4 regions of the Streptomyces sp. NPDC093261 genome follow, and region 3 is predicted to be linked to each of the others. Evidence: riboswitches for the same ligand, from Rfam matches in the RefSeq annotation. Region 3 holds a riboswitch; each other region holds the start of a gene.
The links. A riboswitch is a leader RNA that binds a small molecule or an ion and turns the genes downstream of it on or off. The one in region 3 is predicted to bind cyclic di-AMP.
Positions count from the first base shown of each region.

Region 1 (3,202 bases), on a different contig from region 3:
CGCAGCACCGGGAGCGTGGGGACACCCTCACGCAGGTCCGTTCCGGGCGTTTTCCCGGACTCGCGCGAGTCCGACGCGATGTCCAGGACGTCGTCGGCCAGCTGGAACGCCACGCCCAGCCGCTCGCCGTACTGCGTGAGCACATCCACGACCGTCTCGTCGGCGCCAGACATCATCGCCCCGAAGCGGCACGCCACCGCCACCAGCGAGCCGGTCTTGCCGCCGAGGACGTCGAGGTAGTGCTCCACGGGGTCACGGCCGTCCCGTGGACCCGCCGTCTCCAGGATCTGACCGGTGACCAGGCGCTCGAACGCCTCCGCCTGGATCCGGACCGCCTCCGGACCGAGATCGGCCAGGATGTGTGACGCCCTCGCGAACAGGAAGTCACCCGTGAGGACCGCGACCGAGTTGCCCCAGCGGGTGTTCGCGCTGACCACGCCGCGCCGCACCTCGGCCTCGTCCATCACGTCGTCGTGGTAGAGGGTGGCGAGGTGGGTCAGCTCCACGACCACGGCCGAGGGCACGATCCCGGGCGCGTACGGGTCGCCGAACTGGGCCGCGAGCATCACGAGCAGCGGCCGGAACCGCTTCCCGCCCGCACGCAGCAAGTGCTGCGCGGCCTCCGTGATGAAGGGCACCTCACTCTTGGTGGCCTCGAGCAGCCCTTCCTCGACAGCCGCCAATCCGGCCTGGACATCGGCCTCCAGAGCCTGGTCCCGCACGCTCAGCCCGAACGGCCCGACGACGGTCACGTGGGGTCTCCTGTCTGCTGACGTCTGCTGACGATCACACGGTCGGTCTCAAGGACGGTCACTTGGTCGATGACGTCGCCTGTCGACGTGGCGTATCGAGTTTGTCGATCTGTCGCCGCCATCACTCAAGTCAGCGTATCCGGTCACGTTTCGATCACCACGAGCGCCCACTGTTCCAGGCCGGGCGGTATCGGATCAGGAAGGGCATGTTCTTGATCATTCGATACGAACAGACATTCACTGACATAACAGACAAAGAGCCCTTACGGCTGGGATCAGCCAGGTTGCCCCCTGCCCCACGAGCACCGGACACCCCTTCGCCGCGCCTCACCCATCACCGCCTGGCCACCCAGTGCCACCTTTTCGGCCACCGGACGACTCCCCCTACGACTGCCCGCGCTCACGTTCCGCACGCCCCCCGCACACGCCGCCCGGAGGCTCGTCCCACCCGCCGCCCCACCGGGAGAACTCCCCTCAGGGGCACCGGAGTCCGGGTCGAACGGTCGGCGGCCACCCGCCCCGGGGCCCGGGTCTCACCACGCGACATGTGGCCGTTTTGTCCGAATAGGACCGTTATGCAGGGGAGTGCTGATGACGACCACGGGAACGGAAGTGAAATAGCTCACGTGCGCGACAGGCGAGGCATCGCGGGCGTGTCGCCAACTCACGCTTTGCTAATGGCAACTTGAACCCTTCTCAACAAAATGGATCAACGACCTTATTCCCCCATTTCATGGCCAATCCGGAATGACTGTGACGTGCGGGCTTGTTCCCGACATGTGCTCTCGCATACCTTCCCCTCGATCCGAGCGGAACGCCGAATCCTGCCGCCGCTCGGGAGCCCATCGACCCACGACGGCAGGAGCGGGGGACCCAGGTAAACCGCCGATCCGGACACCACACCGGAACGGCTAGGGGTGAAGTCGCGACCTCGGCGTCGAGGACGCGGCCGGGCACCTCCCCGCCCGAACCCGACAGCTCACCTCGCAGGCGCCGGAGAGGAATGCGACATGTCCGCTTTCGCACTGCCCGCACGCCGTCGGGACCGTGGCTCCAAGGCCACTCGTCTCACCCGTGCCCTCGCAATCGCGGGGGCGGGTGCTGCCCTTCTCGCCCTGCCGGTCATGGGGGCGACCAGCGCCTCCGCCGCGCCCGGCAAGCCGGCGACGGTGACCGCCACCACCATGAAGTCCGTCACGACCCGAGGCACCACCCTCGACAGCTGGATCCGCCAGTCGCTGGAGGTCATGGCCCAGCACGGCATCCCCGGCACGTACAACGGCATCTACCGCAATGTGATGCGCGAGTCGTCCGGCAACCCGAAGGCCATCAACCTGTGGGACTCGAACGCCCGTAAGGGCATCCCCTCCAAGGGCCTGCTCCAGATCATCGACCCCACCTTCGCCGCGTACCACGTGCCCGGCACGTCGTTCGACCCCTACGACCCGGTGGCGAACATCACGGCCGCGTGCAACTACGCCGCCCACCGGTACGGCTCGATCGACAACGTCAACAGCGCGTACTAGAAGGCCTGGCGATCTCCGGGCGGCGTTCCTGACGATCGCCGGCCGGTAGGCCCGGTAGTCGCCGAGTAGGCGTCGTAGCCGACCGGCAGGACGAGCAGGCCTCACAGCCGACCGGCAGGACGAGCAAGCCTCGTAGCCGACTAGTGGGCCTGGCAAGAGCCGACGGACCGTCGGCCGGCGCTGTCGGCCGTCGGCCGGTGGCCACCGAGGAGTCGTTCGAGGACGACGGCGATGCCGTCGTCCTCGTTCGACGTGGTGATCTCGTCCGCCACGGCCTTGAGTTCCGGGTGGGCGTTGGCCATGGCCACCCCGTGCGCGGCCCAGTCGAACATCGGGATGTCATTGGGCATGTCGCCGAAGGCGATGGTCTGGGACGGGCCCAGCCCCAGATGCTCGGCGGCCAGTGCGAGCCCCGTGGCCTTGGTGATGCCGCACGGCTGGAGTTCGACGGTACCGGGCCCGGACATGGTGACCGTCGCAAGCGAACCGACCGCCGCGCGCGCCGCCGCCGCCAACTCGTCGTCCGAGAGGGCGTGATGGCGCAGCAGTACCTTGCTGATCGGCTCGCACCACAGGTCGTCGCGCCGCTTGACCCGTACCGCGGGCAGGGTGGGGTGCGGCATCCGGTAGCCGGGTTCGATGAGCGTGAGCCCGTCCACCCCGTCCTGATCCACGGCCGCGTACACCTGCCCCACCTCCGCCTCGATCTTGCCGAGCGCGGTCTCGGCCAGTTCCCGGTCCAAAGTGACGGAGAACAGCAGCCGGTTCGTGCCGGCGTCGTACACCTGCGCGCCCTGCCCGCACACCGCGAGCCCCGTACTGCCGAGATCGTCGAGCAGCGGCCGCACCCTGGGCGCCGGGCGCCCCGTCACGACGAGGTGCTGTGCGCCTGCCGCCGAGGCCCGCGCCAGCGTGGCCCTTGAC
Region 1 is NZ_JBIVNO010000002.1:98,044-101,245, reverse strand. Features, by position in the region: gene ACIP94_RS06820 (polyprenyl synthetase family protein) at 1-752, opposite strand, end outside; cyclic di-AMP (ydaO/yuaA leader) riboswitch at 1,558-1,758, shown strand; gene ACIP94_RS06815 (transglycosylase SLT domain-containing protein) at 1,763-2,278, shown strand; gene ACIP94_RS06810 (HAD family hydrolase) at 2,419-3,202, opposite strand, start outside.
Region 1: linked by a shared signal. The riboswitch ahead of ACIP94_RS06815 (transglycosylase SLT domain-containing protein) and the one ahead of ACIP94_RS32785 (M23 family metallopeptidase) in region 3 are both predicted to bind cyclic di-AMP.

Region 2 (3,202 bases), on a different contig from region 3:
ATCAGCACCTCGGCTACGGACACGGCATCCACTACTGCCTCGGTGCCCCCCTCGCCCGCCTGGAGGGCCAGACCGCGCTCGCCACGCTCCTCACCCGTCTCCCGGACCTACGACTCGCGGTGGATTCAGCCGATTTGCGCTGGCGCGGTGGGCTCATTATGCGCGGATTGCGCACACTTCCCGTGGAGTTCACCCCGGTTCGGCGGGAAGATCACCGCGGTACCGGCGGTGCCGTTGTCTGAGGTGGCGAACACGCCGACGGTCACAGAAAGGTGACATTTTCTCAACTCCGTGATCTTCACGTGATCTGCGCTGCATTAACTTGTGACAAGTGATCGAGTGCGGATACCTTCACGCAGCAACGCGGCGGTACGCCACAGCCGCCGCGTTGGTCACTGCTGTCGTGTGAAAGGCAACCGCATGCTCTCCGGGAACGGTCGGCACCGACGCCCCCGCCAGGCTCCGGCTCTCCTCGTCGCCGCAGGGGTCACGGGCTCAGCGATCGCGATCCCACTCCTGGCCGCCACCGGTGCGAGCGCCGCCAGCGGTACGACCTGGGATCGGGTCGCGGAGTGCGAGAGCGGCGGTTCCTGGAGCGCCGACCACGGCAACGGCCACTACGGCGGGCTCCAGTTGACGCAGGAGGACTGGGACAAGTACGGCGGGCTCGACTACGCCCCGAGCCCCGACCAGGCGAGCCGCTCCCAGCAGATCGCCGTCGCCGAGAAGATCCTCGACCACCGGGGCGCCTCCGCCTGGGGGGAGTGCGGCGTGGTCTCCGGGCTGGGCGAGGACTCGGCCGCCGCGGACGTGGACACGGGCGTGGGCGGCCACTCCTCCGGTGGCGGCGCCGTCTTCTTCTCGGACTCCGGGGTCGGCTTCGGGCCGTCCGAATCATCCGACACACCCCAGTCCTCCCAGTCGTCCCAGTCGCCCGGTTCTGCGAGCTCCTCCGGGGCGTCGGACCCTGCCACGTCGTCGTCCTCGTCGTCGCCCTCCTCCTCCGCGTCGCCATCGTCGTCCTCGTCCTCCTCGTCGCCGTCGTCCTCCTCGTCGCCGTCCTCGCCTTCGCTCCCCTCGTCGTCCTCGCCGTCCTCCTCCTCGCCATCCACGCCGACAGGCAACGCGACCGGGGACGGCGACGATTCCGACGGACCCCAGAGCCTCCTCGGTGCGCTCTCGGCCACGACGAAGAGCGACGAGTTGGACAAGGTCGGGCAGAGTGGGGCGTCTTCCGACGCGAGTGCCGGCCGCCACCGCGGTGACAGCGCCGACGAGGCTGGCGCGTACGGCCCCGGCGGCGAGTCGGCCGGCCGGCACGCCTCGCGCGGCTCCGCCACGGGGCGCGAGACTGTCGACGACTCCTACACCGTGCGTCCCGGAGACAGCCTGGCGGGTATCGCCGACTCCCTTGATGTCCATGGCGGATGGGTCGCGCTGTACGACGCGAACAAGAAGACGGTCGGCGCCGATCCCAACCTCATCAGGCCCGGTCAGAGCCTTGCGGTCACCGCCGGGTCGTCCGGGGACGAGTCCTGAACTGCCGCCTGAACGCGGACACTTCACGCCCCGCTTCGCGCTGAATGTCCGGTTTGGCGAGAGTGAGATATGAGTCTCATAAGCCCTGATCGTCTTTGAAATTCGGCGTGACGACTGCTTACGGTCGTGACCGCTCGCCACAGCGGGCCCCGACGGTCGCAACGCCGAATCCTGCCAGCGGTCGTACGGGAACAGTCGACGCGTCAAGCGCCGTAGGCAGGAGCGGGGGACCCAAGGTAAGTGCCGGGCCCGGGAGTTGACCGGGGACGGCTAGGGGTGGAGCCGCGCGCCGGGGAGGCGCGCGGCCGGGCAACTCAACCGGCCCGAACCCGACAGCTCACCTCGCAGGCGTCGGTGAGGGGATCGAACCATGCTGTGTTCCGGTAAGGGCAAGCACCGCCGTCCGTCCAAGGCCGTTCGCGCCATCACGCTCGCCGGTGTCGCCGGCGCCGCCGTCGCCGCTCCGCTGATGGCGGCCGGCAACGCCTCCGCCGCCACCGCCACCCAGTGGGACGCCGTCGCCCAGTGCGAGTCCGGCGGCAACTGGTCCATCAACACGGGCAACGGCTTCTACGGCGGCCTTCAGTTCACCAACTCGACCTGGGCCGGGTACGGCGGCACCGCCTACGCCCCGCGCGCCGACCTGGCCTCCAAGGCCCAGCAGATCGCCGTCGCCGAGAAGGTCCTCGCGGGTCAGGGCAAGGGTGCCTGGCCGGTCTGCGGCACCGGTCTGACCAGCGCCCCCTACAACGGCGCCGGGGCCTCCGCGGGCAGCTCCACCGGTTCCGGCGACTCGGTGAAGAGCGCCACCACCCGCTCGACCGAGCAGCAGACGGCCAACCGTTCCGCGCAGCGCCCGGCCCCCCGGAAGACCGTCACCACCCCGACCGGCAAGAAGGTCGAGAAGGGCGACGGCGAGTACAAGGTGGTCAAGGGCGACACCCTCAGCACGATCGCCGAGAGGCACCATGTCCAGGGCGGCTGGAAGAAGCTGTTCCAGCTCAACAAGGACATCGTCGAGGACGCCAACCTCATCTACCCGGGCCAGCAGTTGCACCTGAAGTGACGGCCGTCCGGCGGCCGTCCCGCGGCGTCCGCCCGGTCGTGACCCCCGCCGTGGGGGTCATCTGAGGGCCGCCCCCGTCCCCACGGGATCCCCGCTCCGGTACGTGTTCCCCCGCGCGTACCGGAGCGGGGCTCTTTGCTTCCGCGTCCCCTTTGCCTCCGCGTCCCTCCTTCGTCACCCCCTCTTTGTTCCGTGATGGAACAATGGGTACCGTCACCCTGTCCACGGGACGGTCGGTCGGCCGGCCGCCGCCCCTGGGCGGTTAGGCTCTAGGCGCAAGGCACACCAGCCCCGCACCAACAGCGTCACATCCACGAAGGAGATGCTCGTGCCGTCCATCGACGTCGTCGTAGCCCGGGAAATCCTGGACTCCCGAGGCAACCCCACGGTCGAGGTCGAGGTCGGCCTCGACGACGGCAGCACGGGTCGTGCCGCCGTTCCGTCCGGCGCCTCCACCGGTGCCTTCGAGGCCATCGAGCTCCGTGACGGCGACCCCAACCGCTACCAGGGCAAGGGTGTCGAGAAGGCCGTCCTCGCGGTCATCGAGCAGATCGGCCCGGAGCTGGTCGGCTACGACGCCACCGAGCAGCGCCTGAT
Region 2 is NZ_JBIVNO010000007.1:89,752-92,953, reverse strand. Features, by position in the region: gene ACIP94_RS17390 (cytochrome P450) at 1-242, shown strand, start outside; gene ACIP94_RS17385 (transglycosylase family protein) at 421-1,539, shown strand; cyclic di-AMP (ydaO/yuaA leader) riboswitch at 1,738-1,905, shown strand; gene ACIP94_RS17380 (transglycosylase family protein) at 1,910-2,605, shown strand; gene eno (phosphopyruvate hydratase) at 2,928-3,202, shown strand, end outside.
Region 2: linked by a shared signal. The riboswitch ahead of ACIP94_RS17380 (transglycosylase family protein) and the one ahead of ACIP94_RS32785 (M23 family metallopeptidase) in region 3 are both predicted to bind cyclic di-AMP.

Region 3 (3,202 bases):
CGCTGCTCATCGGTCTCGGCGTCTGCTGCGGCCGGCTGACCCCGTCCGTCTTCCCCGGCGTGCCGCTCTTCACCGCCGCCCCGCTCGTCGCCGCGCCCCTGCACTCGCTGCGCGGCACCGTCGGCACCGGCGCCGCGGCCCTCGCCGCCGTCCTGGCCGTGCACCTGGGACTCGGCGCACCAGGGTCCTCCGGCGCGGCCTCGGAGGCGGTCACCACCGCCGCTGCCGCCGTTCCGGCCGTCCTGATCAATGTGCTCGTACGCCGCAACGACGCACGCCTCGCCTCCGCCCGCCGGATCGCCGAGGCCGCGCAGCGCGCCGTACTGCCCGAGCCCCCCGCGCGGATCGGGGGGCTCCGGATCGCCGCCCGGTACGAGGCGGCGCAGGCCGACGCCTACATCGGCGGTGACCTGTACGCGGTTCAGGACTCCCCGCACGGTGTACGGCTCGTGGTCGGGGACGTACGGGGCAAGGGCACGGGTGCCGTGGCCGCCGTCGCGGTCGTGATCGGCGCCTTCCGGGAGGCCGCCGAGCAGGAGGCGACGCTGGAGGCCGTCGCCCGGCGCCTGGAGCGGGCGCTGTCCCGCGAGGGCATCCGCCGGGACGGCCCCGACGCCCACGAGGAGTTCACCACCGCGGTCCTCGCGGAGATCCCGCACGAGGACGGGGAGGACCCGCGGGGGGACGCGGGGATTTCGCACAAGCGAGGAGTCGTCCGGATCGTCAACCGGGGCCACCCGGCCCCCCTGCTCCTGCTCCCCGACGGCACCCTGCGCGAGCTGGAGGCCCGCGAGCCGGCGCTGCCGCTCGGCATGGGCGACCTCGCCGTGCGGCCCGACCGCGCGGAGGAGTGGGGCTTCCCGTCCGGTTCGACGCTGCTCTTCTTCACGGACGGCGTCTCGGAGGCCCGGAACGCGCGCGGCGAGTTCTACGACCCGGCCGGCCGCCTCGCCGGACGGTTCCCCGCCACTCCCGGTGCCGTGCTGGCCGCCGTCACGGAGGACGTCGCCCGCCACACCGGCGGCCAGGCCACGGACGACATGGCGCTGCTGGCCGTGCGCCGGTCCGAGCACTCCTGAACCCGGCGGGGAGCCAAGGGCCGCCGAACGCCCGGACGTTGTCACGGGGCGTGAGTGAGTGGTGCCCCTCCGCATAACAACTGACACACCGTCACAACAGGTGGGACGGGTGAGGTGCGGTCAACTCGCCCGATTTTCACCGTTCCTGTCGCGAAAGTCCTGGCCAGGCGGCGCTAAGGATCTGTCCGAACGGCTTGGAATCCGAGCCCCGCGTCTATTAACGTTCGATAACGCAGCGCGGTCGTCCCAGCCGTCACCCGAGGCGGCTCCGTGCGCGTGTGCCGAATCTCGCAAGGGAACCGGGGAACCACCATCTTGGGGTGAATCGGGCGGATGCCGCCGTGTCGCAACGGCCGGTATACGCGCGTAGGAGACCTTCCCCTCCGAACCCGTCAGCTAACCCGGTAGGCGAAACGGAAGGAAAGGAGTGCGCCCACGTGGCGTCCAACCGGCCTGCCGAGAGCACCTCGTTCGCCCCGACCGGCACGCAGACCATCGGTTTTGCGTCCCGCCCCGACGAGGGCCCCTGGGAGGAGTGGAATCCCACGGAGGATTCCGTCCGCCCCGTCCGCGGTCGGCACCGCGTCAGCAAGCAGCGCGGCGGCGGACTCGCCCGCAGCTCCACGGTTCTGGGCGTCGGCGTGATGGCCGCGGTCGGCGCGGGCGGCATGGCCACCGCGCAGACCGGCAAGCCCCCGGTGTCCATATCCCTCCCCGACCTCTCCTCCGTCACCGACTCGGCCAAGGCGCTCATCGGCGTGGACACCGGCGCCCCCAAGGGCTCCGCCACCGCCCTGAGCACCGCCGGTGTCAGCACCGCCGACGCCGCCGCGGGCAGCAAGGACGCGGGCGAGGCGCTGCGCGCCCGGATCATGCAGCAGGCCGAGTCCCAGCAGGACCGGATCGCCGCGACGGCCGCTCGGGCCGCCGAGGACGCGGCCGCGAAGAAGGCCGCCGCAGCGGCGGCCAAGGCTCAGGACGCCGCTCGTGCCAAGGCCGCCGCCGACAAGAAGGCCGCGGAGGCGGAGGCCAAGAAGAAGGCCGAGGCCGCTCGGCTGGCGGAACTGGCCAAGCAGTTCACGCTGCCCACCTCCTCCTACACCCTGACCTCGCGCTTCGGTGACGCCGGCGCCATGTGGTCCTCCGGCTACCACACCGGCCTCGACTTCGCCGCCCCCACGGGCACGCTCATCAAGGCCATCCACAGCGGCACCATCACCCAGGCGGGCTGGGCGGGGTCGTACGGCTATCGCACGGTTCTCACCCTCGACGACGGCACCGAGCTGTGGTTCTGCCACCAGTCGTCGATCAGCGTCACCGTCGGCCAGAGGGTGTCCACGGGCGATGTCATCGGCCGTGTGGGAGCGACCGGCAACGTCACCGGGCCGCATCTGCACCTGGAGGTCCACCCGAACGGCGGCAGCGCGATCGACCCGATGGCGTGGCTGCAGAGCAAGGGCCTCAACCCCTGACATCCGCGCCCTTCTCCCCGGCGTGTATCACCCCTGGACCCCGGCGGTCCTGTCCTGGACCCCGGCGGTCCTGGCGACAACCCCCGACGCCGGGGCTGCCGGTTCGGTGTATGACGCCGTCCGGGTGGAACCGCCCCCGGCCGGAATAAGGGCTTCCGGAGTGAGCGCTGAAGTAGGGCATGACTTCTCTTCGCAAGCTCGGCTTCTCTGACCTCGAGGTCTTCCCCCTCTCCCTCGGCGGCAACGTCTTCGGCTGGACCGCCGACGAGGCGCAGTCCTTCGCCGTGCTCGACGCCTACGCGGCGGCCGGCGGCAACTTCGTCGACACGGCGGACGCCTACTCGGCGTGGGTCCCCGGCAACAAGGGCGGCGAGTCCGAGGCCGTCATCGGCAAGTGGGTCGCGGCGCGCGGCAACCGCTCCGACATGATCATCGCGACCAAGGTCAGCCAGCACCCCGAGTACAAGGGGCTGAGGGCCGCCACCGTCAAGGCCGCGGCCGACGCGTCGCTGCGCCGCCTGGGCACCGACTACATCGACCTCTACTACACGCACTTCGACCAGCCGGAGGTGCCGGTGGAGGAGATCATCGGCGCGCTCGACGACCTGGTGAAGGCGGGCAAGGTGCGTGCCATCGGCGCCTCCAACATCT
Region 3 is NZ_JBIVNO010000023.1:15,819-19,020, reverse strand. Features, by position in the region: gene ACIP94_RS32790 (PP2C family protein-serine/threonine phosphatase) at 1-1,079, shown strand, start outside; cyclic di-AMP (ydaO/yuaA leader) riboswitch at 1,349-1,505, shown strand; gene ACIP94_RS32785 (M23 family metallopeptidase) at 1,517-2,551, shown strand; gene ACIP94_RS32780 (aldo/keto reductase) at 2,731-3,202, shown strand, end outside.

Region 4 (3,202 bases), on a different contig from region 3:
GAGAGCGGAGGAGCCAGACATGCGCCCGATGCTAGGGACGCTCACACGGCTTGCGTACGGGGCACGCGCGCGTGCAGCGCGAAAACAACCCCACGCGCGCGTGAAGCCCCCAAACCGACACGATGCGCGCGGGAAGCCCCAAACCGACACGGTGCGCGCGGGAAGCCCCAAACCGACACGATGTGCGCGTAAATCCCTAAACCGACACGATGCGCGCGGGAAGCCCGAAACCGAGTCCACGCGCGTGGTACTGAAGCCCCAAACCGAGTCCACGCGCGCGTGAAGTTCGAAGACGCCCCCCGCGCGTGAAGCCTCGAAGAGAACCCCACGCGCGCGTGGGCCCGAAGACACCCGCGCGCGCGGTACGAGGCTCGCCCCACCGGCGCCGTCGGACTCAGGCCGGCCGCACCACGCTGTGGATGATCGACGCGCCGCCGTAGTAGACCGACTCCTCGCGGACGTAGGCGCCCGGCTTGGGGGCGTGGATCATCATGCCGTTGCCGATGTAGAGGCCGACGTGACTGATGTCGTCGTAGAAGAAGATCAGGTCACCCGGCCGGGCGTCGGAGAGCGGCACCGTCGTGCCGGCGTTCACCTGGCCGTACGTGGTGCGCGGAAGCGTGACCCCGGCGGCCTTCCACGCGGCTCCCGTCAGGCCCGAGCAGTCGTACGACCCGGGCCCCGTCGCGCCCCACACATACGGCTTGCCGATCTGCGCGCGGGCGAAGGCGAGGGCCTTCTCGGCCTTCGTCGTGTACGAGGAGTCCGCCGTGGTGGGCCCCGAGGAGGGGACGGTCGTCGATGACCCCGAGGAGCCGGTCGTGGGGCTCGACGACGGCTGTTGCTGCCCTGTCTGCTGCCGGGCCGCCCGGTGCTGGGCCTCCTGCTGCCTGGCCAGCGCCTCCGCCTGGCGCTGGGCCTCCTCCTGCCTCTTCTTCTCGAGCGCGGCCAGCCGCGCCTTTTCCTGTGCGTTCAGCTCGGACAGCAGCTGCCGCGCGGCGGAGAGCTTCCTCTGGACGTCCGTCTTGGCCGTGCAGAGCGCCGTCTGCGACTCGGTGAGCGTCCGGAGACTGTCGGCGGCCTCCCGCCGCTTCTTCATCGTCGCGGCCTGGTCGGTGACGTACTGGTCGACCGCTTCCTTCTGACGGCCGGTGAGCCGGCTCATCAACTGCGTCTGGTCGAAGTAGTCCTGCGGGTTGTCGGCCAGCAGGAAGGTGGCCGTATCGGGGGCCGCGGCCCCGGTCCGGTACTGCGCGGCGGCGAACGAACCCAGCTCCTGGCGCGCATCGTTGAGCTTCTGCGTGCGCCGGGCGACGTCGTCGAGGAGCGTGTCGGCGTTCTTGCGCTCTTCGGTCGATCTCTCCTTGGCCGCGTTGTACTGCTCGGTGGCCGACTCCGCCTGGCGGTAGAGGTCGTCCACCTTCTTCGCGACCTCTTCGATGCTGGGCCTGCCGTCGGCGGCGGGCGCGGCGTGGGCGGTCTGCGAGAGCAGCGCCACGGAGGTCAGAGCCGCCGTCGCGAGGGCGGGAGTGCGTATGCCCCCGACGCGTGGGCCCGGGGGGCGGGACTTGCGGTGCGGCGCCATGGAAGGCGTCTCCTTCCGTACTCCGCCTACCGGGTTAGCTGTCGGGTTCGGGCGGGTGGTTCGGAAGGTGTGCCCTACGGCCGTGTCCCCAGGACGCTCGGCCGATTCACCCCAGGTCGGGTGGGTCCCCGGCTCCGGAACGCCACGGGGCGCACCGGACTCGGCGGAGGCCGCTCGGCCCGGCGACCTTCGCCGGTGGGGGTCGTGCGGCCCGCCCGGCACGGTAGCCAACTCCTGTGGCCTCTGTGAAGGTTGATGCGAGATATGCCCGATACATTTCCGTGATCTCGGCTCCGGAGCCCCGCGGCGGGCGCGGACCGTGAACGGGCGGGTCCGGACGGTGAAGGAGCGGCGCGCGGACCGCGGGAGAGGTGGGCGCGGACCGTGAACAGTGGGCCCAGACGGTGAAGGGGCGGCGCGGGGACCGCGACGTGCGAGGCGCGAGCCCGGCCCGGTGGTGTCGAGTTTTCGGGACGGTGACCGGTTGTCGGTGGGGCGCCCTAGACTCGGAGAGCGATGAGCAGCCTCTTTGACGACAGCTTCCTGGCGGACCTCCAGGCCACCCCGGCCCCTGAGGAAGAGCCCCCGCCGCCCGAGGACGATCATGCTCCGGAGCCGGTTCCGGACGATCTGTTCGGCGGGCGCTTCGACCTGCCGCCGGACCGGGACGCCTACTACCGCGACGGCGCCCCCCGCCCGGCCCTCGACCCCCGGGCGCTGCTCGAGGGGCTGAACGACAACCAGCGCGCCGCGGTCGTCCACGCCGGCTCCCCCCTGCTCATCGTCGCCGGCGCCGGTTCCGGCAAGACCCGGGTGCTCACCCACCGCATCGCCTATCTGCTGGCCGAGCGGGGCGTGCATCCCGGGCAGATCCTCGCGATCACCTTCACCAACAAGGCCGCGGGCGAGATGAAGGAGCGGGTCGAGCAGCTCGTCGGCCCGCGCGCGAACGCGATGTGGGTGATGACCTTCCACAGCGCGTGCGTCCGCATCCTGCGCCGGGAGAGCAAGAAGCTCGGCTTCACGTCCTCCTTCTCGATCTACGACGCCGCCGACAGCAAGCGTCTGATGGCGCTCGTCTGCCGCGATCTGGACCTCGACCCCAAGCGCTTCCCGCCCAAGTCGTTCAGCGCCAAGATCTCCAACCTGAAGAACGAGCTGATCGACGAGGAGGACTTCGCCGCCCAGGTCGCCGGGGGCACCTCCCAGACGGAGTCCGGGGGAGGGTTCGAGAAGACCCTCGCCCAGGCGTACGCGCTCTACCAGTCGAGGCTCCGCGAGGCGAACGCACTCGACTTCGACGACCTGATCATGACGACGGTCAATCTGCTGCGCGCCTTCCCGGATGTCGCCGAGCACTACCGCCGCCGCTTCCGCCACGTCCTCGTCGACGAGTACCAGGACACGAACCACGCCCAGTACGCCCTGGTCCGCGAGCTGGTCGGCACCTCCGAGCACCCCGCGGGCGTACCGACAGGCGAGGACGACCTCCAGCCCGCCGAACTGTGCGTCGTGGGTGACGCCGACCAGTCGATCTACGCATTCCGCGGCGCCACCATCCGCAACATCCTCCAGTTCGAGGAGGACTACCCGGACGCCACCACGATCCTCCTGGAG
Region 4 is NZ_JBIVNO010000002.1:261,890-265,091, forward strand. Features, by position in the region: gene ACIP94_RS07630 (tellurite resistance/C4-dicarboxylate transporter family protein) at 1-21, opposite strand, end outside; gene ACIP94_RS07635 (NlpC/P60 family protein) at 395-1,585, opposite strand; cyclic di-AMP (ydaO/yuaA leader) riboswitch at 1,594-1,761, opposite strand; gene pcrA (DNA helicase PcrA) at 2,102-3,202, shown strand, end outside.
Region 4: linked by a shared signal. The riboswitch ahead of ACIP94_RS07635 (NlpC/P60 family protein) and the one ahead of ACIP94_RS32785 (M23 family metallopeptidase) in region 3 are both predicted to bind cyclic di-AMP.